Regions from separate parts of the Agrobacterium sp. K11 genome, predicted to be linked through region 1. Evidence: predicted binding sites of a transcription regulator. Region 1 holds the regulator's gene; the other holds the start of a gene.
The links. Region 1 encodes LexA, which represses DNA repair genes until DNA is damaged. Its sites were predicted from a motif close to TGTTCNNNNTGTGTTCNG; they were not measured.

Region 1 (3,865 bases):
GCCGCCATCGCGCAGCTCAACCGCCTCATGCGCGCCGGTGGAGGCGCCGGAGGGAACGGCGGCACGGCCCATGGAGCCGTCTTCGAGATAAACGTCGACTTCAACGGTCGGATTGCCGCGGCTGTCGAGAATTTCGCGCGCGATGATATCGGTAATGGCAGTCATGGTCTCTCCCTTGGGAATGGAACAGATATTTTCCGTCGCCTGTCTTAGACGATGGCGAAGAAATTACAATGACGGCGGACGGCGGAAACAGCCCGCCCGCCATTAAAATCGATTGGCACAAAAGTGCCCGCTGTAACGGTCAGCCGATCAGGCTTTCGTAATCGCGTCGAAAGCCAGAAGCTTTTCGAGCAGTTTCGGCATGTCCTTCAGGTGGACCATGTTAGGGCCGTCTGACGGCGCATTGTCCGGATCCTCATGGGTCTCGATGAAGAGACCAGCCACGCCAACCGCAACGGCCGCACGCGCCAAAGTCTCGACGAATTCGCGCTGTCCGCCGGTGGAACCGCCCTGCCCGCCCGGCTGCTGCACCGAATGGGTGGCGTCAAACACGACCGGAGCGCCGAGCGAAGCCATGATCGGCAACGAGCGCATGTCGGAAACCAGCGTGTTGTAACCGAAGGACGCGCCGCGCTCGCACAACATCACATTCGGATTGCCGCTCTCATTGAGCTTGGCAAGCACGTTCTTCATGTCCCAGGGCGCCAGAAACTGGCCCTTCTTGACGTTGATGACGCGGCCGGTTTTGGCGGCAGCGACGAGAAGATCGGTCTGGCGGCTAAGGAACGCCGGGATTTGCAGCACATCCACCACCTCGGAAACGATGGCGCATTGATCTTCCGTGTGGATGTCGGTCAGAACAGGAAAACCGAATTCCTTCTTGAGATCGGCAAAAACCTGCATCGCGTTATCCAGGCCGATGCCGCGTTTTCCGGAAAGCGAAGTGCGGTTCGCCTTGTCGAAAGAGGACTTGTAGACAAGCCCTATTCCCAGCTTGTCGCAAAGCTCCTTCAGGACGCCAGCGATCATGAAGGCATGTTCGCGGCTTTCCATCTGGCAGGGGCCGGCAATCAGCGAAAACCGCTCGGTATTCGAGAAGGAAACCTTGCTGGCGCCGTCGCCGGCGGTGACTTTAAGATTGTTCGTAACGCTCATCATTTTTCCTCGAAGGCGAAGGCAACACCCTGACCGGGTGCTGCGGGCACCACCAGACGGCCGTCCGCTTTTGCGCAGGACACGCCATTAGCAGCAAGCACCGCCTCTGTCACGGCAAGATCGTGTGACGAAAAGACGATGCCCGCGCCGCGCAATCCGCCTTCGTTGCCATCCTGAGCATTCAGGGCCTGCCCGCTGAAAGCCGGTTTTCCGGTCAATCTGATGCTGGCATTGCCGGTCGCGAAAACCATATCACCGCCCGGAGACCATTTGCCTTCACAGCCAAACACCGTCTCGATCAGGCCCGCCACCTTCATATCGCCGCCGGTAAACAGGACGATTTCACTGAGGCCGGTGACACCATTGGCGTGGCGCTCCAGCATGGTGCGATCGCCCGGAAGGGCTTGAACCCGTTGACAACTGAACAAAAAGAAATCCGCGGCCGCCCCGCTTGCAGCAAAAGCAAGCCGGAACGCCGCCTCGCCTTGCGAGCCATCCGGCATCCGAACAGGCCGCGAAAACTCGAAAACATCGCCCGCCGAAAGGCCGGCTGCCCGAAACCGCTCATGGTCAACCAAGGCGTCTTCAGTCCTGGCGACAAGAGCCGAAAAACCCTCCTGCCCGTCCCGTTGCCGGAAGGCCACATCCCTGCCAGTGAAAACATCACCCCTCTCTATTGACGCATTATATTTAGCCGGATCAGTAATTGCGAGCGGCTCCAGATAGGTGCCATCGGCGAAAAATACGCAGGCATTTTGGGTGCCGAAAGGATGCAGAGCCTCCGGCGCAACCGTAAAGCCAAGACTGACGAGGCGCTTCACGGCGACGCCTATGACTTCCACGGGCAAAACGAGATGGTCAACGCTATAGGGTTTCGTCATGAAAATGTATCCTGCTGGCCTTCCGCCCGGAGCATGCCGGGACGGTTTCGACCGCACAAAAGCACAATTGCGTGCTATGAGGCAAATCATCACAGCAACAGATGGCACCTTCACGAAATTTTAGGGGATTGCAGAACACATATGGAACATATAGTGTTCGTTCTGTATTTGTTTCGCGACTTCCACTACGATTCTAAAGGGTGTTTTCCTCATGCTCACGCGCAAACAGCAGGAATTGCTTCTCTTCATTCATGAACGAATGAAAGAGTCCGGCGTGCCGCCCTCCTTCGATGAAATGAAGGACGCACTCGATCTTGCTTCGAAATCCGGCATCCACCGCCTGATAACCGCTCTCGAAGAGCGAGGATTCATTCGTCGGCTACCGAATAGAGCTCGGGCGCTGGAAGTCATCAAGCTGCCCGAGGCTTATACGCCGGGTGCAAGGCCGCAGCGCGGCTTTTCGCCGAGCGTTATCGAAGGCAGCCTTGGCAAGCCCAAGACGCCGGAACCGGCCCCTGCCCCCAAGACGCCGGCCAATGATCTGGGCGGGGCTGTCACCGTGCCGGTCATGGGCCGCATCGCTGCGGGCGTGCCGATTTCCGCCATCCAGAACAACACCCATGATGTGGCCGTGCCAGTAGACATGCTTGGCACGGGCGAACATTACGCTCTTGAGGTCAAGGGTGATTCGATGATCGAGGCCGGCATTTTCGACGGCGACACAGTCATCATCCGCAACGGCAACACCGCCAATCCCGGGGACATCGTTGTGGCTCTGGTGGATGACGAGGAAGCCACGCTGAAGCGCTTCCGCCGCAAGGGAGCCTCCATTGCGCTCGAGGCGGCAAACCCAGCCTATGAGACCCGTATCTTCGGGCCCGACCGGGTGAAAATTCAGGGCAAGCTGGTGGGGCTGATCCGCCGCTACCATTGATCTTATCGAACCGAACGTATTCACTTTACAATAGGCGTCATCGTGAAGATGGCGCCTATATTGGGTTTGGCTGTTTCCAAACGTGGCGTGCTTTTGCGGGTGCACGAGGATATGCGCCATTCAGCCTATGCGCGTTGCCCTTTCTAAACTGAGTTCCTACTCCATAAAGATGCTTCGGTTTCGCTACAGGCGTGGTGGCGAATGGGCTGTTCGCTATAATTGTCGAAGCGATCCCATCCGCTGTTTTTTAGCGACGTTGTTCTGTCGTGTTGCGCAGTCAGTTTTAGTGGTCACCAAAGGGTGACTTATCGCAAGTCGCGCTCTCAGCGACCCCACATCACCATTCATCAACGGCGTTTATGGGAGCCATGGATAATTTTCGATATTCCGTGAACGCTTGGCAGGTGTAGAAATACGCGTCATATCCGGGAGATACGCCATGTACGATCTTTATATAGCCAACAAGAACTATTCTTCATGGTCGCTGCGGCCGTGGGTATTGATGCGCACGCTCGGTATCGCCTTTGATGAAAAGCTCATTCCGTTCGGCGAAGGCGTCTCCTTCTCCTCCTTTTCGCCGACGGGCAAGGTGCCCTGCCTGGTCGACGAGGGTATGACGGTTTGGGAAACGCTTTCGATCGTCGAATATCTTGCCGAAAGACACCAGGGTGTCTGGGCAAGCGACAAGCATGCGAGGGCCTGGTCGCGTTCGGCCGCAAGTGAGATGCATGCCGGCTTTTCCTCGCTGCGCAATCTCTATCCCATGTCGGTGGGCATTCGGGTCAAACCCAGGGGCGGCGATGCCGGGCTTAAAGCCGATATAAAGCGGATCGATGCGTTGTGGAGCGAGGGTCTCACAAAATTCGGCGGGCCATATCTCGCCGGTCAAAAG
Region 2 (3,865 bases), on a different contig from region 1:
TCTGGAAGGCGATTTCATCGATAACGCCGATGATCTGGTTGATCTGGCGCGACGAGGTCTGGATCGCTTCCATGGCGGCGATTGTTTGCTCCATGACGTGGCTGGACGCAGTGGCCTGCGTACTGGCGTCGCGGGCGATCCGTGTTGCCTGTTCGGCGCGTTCGATCTGGTCGCGGACGGCTTCGGTGATTGCCTTGATGGCGCTTGCCGTCTCGGTAATGGAGGCGGCCTGCCGTTCGGTGCGCTCAGCGAGCTGGTCTGCACCTACTCGCATTTCCTCCGAGCCGCCGCGAACGGCGGCGGAATTGCCGCCGATGGCCTGCATGGTCTCGCTGAGCCTTGCAAGCGCCGTATTGAAGTTGTGGCGCAGGCTTTCAAGATCGTCTGGGAAGACAGTCTCAATGCGATAGGCGAGATTGCCGCTTGCCAGTCGATCCAGCCCTTCGTCAAGAGAACGCACGACCATTTGCAGCGTGCCGGCCTCGGCCTCTCGTTCCGCAAGATGTGCGCGGCGTGCCATTTCGGCTTCCTCGCGCGTACGGGACGCGGTCGCTTCCATTTCCCTCTGCAAAATGAGTTTTTCGCGGAAACTGCCAAGCGCGCGCGCCATGCGGCCGATCTCGTCCTTGCGGTCCTGATTGCCGATCTCGGCATCGAGACGGCCTGCCGCCACTTCGCCGGTCAGCCCGGCCAGCTTCTCCAGCGGTGCGAACAGGCGCCGTGCAAAAAAGGCGGTTGCCGCGCACATGGCTGCCAGAACGCAAAGGCCGATGACGGCTAGCGTGCCGGCAATCGAAATGGAACCGGCGTTCAACTCGCTGCGCAACATGCTTTCCACCGCGAGGTATTTTTCACCGGCAAACGAAAAGGCGCGGGCATAGGCATTGGCTTCGCCGTCCGGACGGTTGATCTTGGCAATCGTCATACCGGACGTATTGAGTGCTTGTGCATGGAAGCCATAGATTGCCGGATTAAGGCTGACGAGACCGTTTCCGTCCACGCCCAGAACCTTGCCATCGGCGGAAACGATCGCGGATTGTTCGGAGCTGCCGGCGGAGATGCCTTTCGCGAGGATCTGGCTGAAGACCTCTTGTTTGACGCGGAAGAGAACGATGCCCTTGAACGCACCGAATTTGACTACCGGAATACCGAAATAGATGCCGGCCTCTTTAGTCGCGGCGTCGATGCGCAGACCGGAGAAACTCGTCTGCGCCACGTCGTTCACGGCTTTTCCTGCGTTGGTGGCTCCGCGCGCAAAAGCAGCCCCAAGGCCGCTATCCGCCCAGGCGCCACCCGTGACGGTTTCCCCGAAAGCCGGTCCTTTCAGATAGGAGTAATAAACCGTGCCGGCCGGATCGATGAATAGAACATCGCTGAATGGGGTTCCCTTGAGGTAGCCGCCGATATCCGTCTGGGTTTTTTCATGGGTGGAATAATAAAAGCCGCTCGGATTTTCGGGCTTGATGAGCTTTTCTTTCTCTCCGTAGGGGTTTTCCTTGACGAAGACGCGTTGCAGTTCCGCCTTTGCGTCGCCGGAACTCTTCTGCACGGTGCCCCAGCCGCTGCGCATGGAAACTACCGCCATCTGCAGGGATTCGATCTTGGCGATAGAATCCGCCTGCGTTTCAAGCTGCTCAAGGCGTTCCTGCAGCATATCGCCCCTGAAGACGAGAATGCTCTCCATGGATTTCGACGCCTGTTCCTCGAGAACGCCGCTGCTGCTTTGATAGCCGAGAAGCGTGAGAGCCCCGGTCGAGATCGTCATCAGCGCAAGGAAAATCACGAGCACTTTGGTGGATATGGAATGAAAACGGTTCAGCATGGCCGATGCAGCCCTCAATGCCGTATCACTTCCCGCACCATGCATTGATGGCGCCACCGGATGGCTGATATGGCGAAAATATTGCGCTGCGGATCATCATGTCCGCAGCTCCCCTTTTTTGATTTTGTGCGGGAACAATGCGGTACGCGGTTTAAGCAGAGGTAAATGCTGCACTGCAAATTTGATCAATGTTGTCGTTTTGTTCACTTATCGCTGGCAGGGTCGCAGCCGAAAAGATAGGGTGGCTTATGCAAAAGACGATTCGAATCATCGGTATCGACCCCGGGTTGCGGCGCACCGGATGGGGTGTCATCGAAACCTTCGGCAACAGCCTTCGGTTTGTCGCTTCCGGCACTGTGACATCGGATGGTGATATGGATCTCGCCTCCCGCCTGTGCCAGCTGCATGATGGGCTGGCGGATACCGTTCACAGCTATCAGCCCGATGAGGCGGCGGTGGAGCAGACGTTCGTGAACAAGGATGCTGTCGCCACGCTGAAGCTCGGTCAGGCGCGCGGCATTGCCATGCTGGTTCCGGCGAGGGCAGGGTTGCCTGTTTTCGAGTATGCGCCGAACGCGGTCAAAAAAGCCGTCATAGGTGTTGGGCACGGCGAAAAGCAGCAAATCCACATGATGCTGAAAATCCTGATGCCGAAAGCAGAATTCAAGGGTAACGATGCGGCGGACGCCTTGGCGATCGCAATCTGCCACGCCCATAATCGCGGCGGCGACAGGATGGCGCGGCTATTGGCAGCCGGTTGAATATTGAAGTCTCATTGCAGCGGGCGGCATCATGATCGGAAAACTTAAAGGCACCATTGAGGAAATCGGCACGGATTACGTGCTGGTGGATGTGCACGGCGTTTGTTACGTCGCCTATTGCTCGGCGCGCACACTCTCAAAAATAGGTTCCGCTGGTGAAGCGGTCGTCCTCTTCATCGAAACCTATGTGCGCGAAGACCAGTTGAGGCTGTTCGGCTTTTTGTCGGCACTTGAGCGGGAATGGTTCAATCTGCTCCAGAGTGTGCAGGGGGTCGGTTCGAAAGTGGCGCTGGCCGTCTTGTCTACCCTGTCGCCTTCTGAACTCGCCAATGCGATAGCGCTGCAGGACAAGGTGATGATTTCGCGTGCGCCGGGCGTAGGGCCGAAGGTGGCGGTGCGCCTCGTTACCGAGCTTCGCAACAAGGCGCCTGCCTTTGCAGGAGAAGCTTCGGCTTCCATCGGGCTCAAGCAGGAACTTGGCGAGGGTGTCGCCTCCGCGCCGGTGGCGGATGCCGTGTCGGCGCTCACCAATCTCGGCTATTCACGCGATCAGGCCGCAAATGCCGTTGCGGCCGCGCTGAAGAACGGCGGGGAGGGCGGCGACAGTGCCAAACTCATCCGGCTCGGCCTGCGCGAACTTTCACGCTAAGCTGCGCGCAGCAAGCGAACAAAGCCGGGTGCGATGCTGAATTTCGTGAAGCGCCTTCGTGCGACAGTCGTGATATAGCGGCGAAGACCATCTCTTGAACTGGTTAGAACAATGGAATGCCCTCTATGAGCGATGCGGACAGACTGATTTCGGCGGACAAGCGCGGTGAAGATATCGACACCACAATGCGCCCGCAGTCGCTGGACGATTTTACCGGCCAGGCCGAGGCTCGCGCCAATCTCAAGGTGTTTATCGAGGCCGCCAAGAACCGTGGCGAGGCGCTGGACCATGTGTTGTTCGTCGGGCCTCCCGGTCTCGGCAAAACCACGCTGGCGCAGATCATGGCCAAGGAGCTTGGCGTCAACTTCAAGTCCACCTCCGGACCGGTGATCGCCAAGGCTGGCGACCTTGCCGCACTTTTGACCAATCTCGAGGAGCGCGATGTGCTCTTCATCGATGAAATCCATCGTCTCAACCCGGCAGTCGAGGAAATTCTCTATCCGGCGATGGAGGATTTCCAGCTCGACCTCATCATCGGTGAGGGGCCTGCGGCCCGCTCGGTGAAGATCGATCTTTCCAAGTTCACCCTCGTTGCCGCGACCACGCGTCTTGGTTTGCTGACAACGCCGCTGC

Region 2: the regulator LexA is predicted to act here: its motif matches at 2,012-2,029, upstream of ruvC (crossover junction endodeoxyribonuclease RuvC).

The regions. Positions count from the first base shown of each region.
Region 1 is NZ_JCAHRB010000005.1:57,332-61,196, forward strand. Features, by position in the region: gene eno (phosphopyruvate hydratase) at 1-165, opposite strand, end outside; gene kdsA (3-deoxy-8-phosphooctulonate synthase) at 313-1,158, opposite strand; gene AC5SEO_RS13150 (VOC family protein) at 1,158-2,039, opposite strand; gene lexA (transcriptional repressor LexA) at 2,251-2,973, shown strand; gene AC5SEO_RS13160 (glutathione S-transferase family protein) at 3,413-3,865, shown strand, end outside.
Region 2 is NZ_JCAHRB010000001.1:220,207-224,071, forward strand. Features, by position in the region: gene AC5SEO_RS00985 (methyl-accepting chemotaxis protein) at 1-1,822, opposite strand, end outside; gene ruvC (crossover junction endodeoxyribonuclease RuvC) at 2,071-2,583, shown strand; gene ruvA (Holliday junction branch migration protein RuvA) at 2,615-3,232, shown strand; gene ruvB (Holliday junction branch migration DNA helicase RuvB) at 3,358-3,865, shown strand, end outside.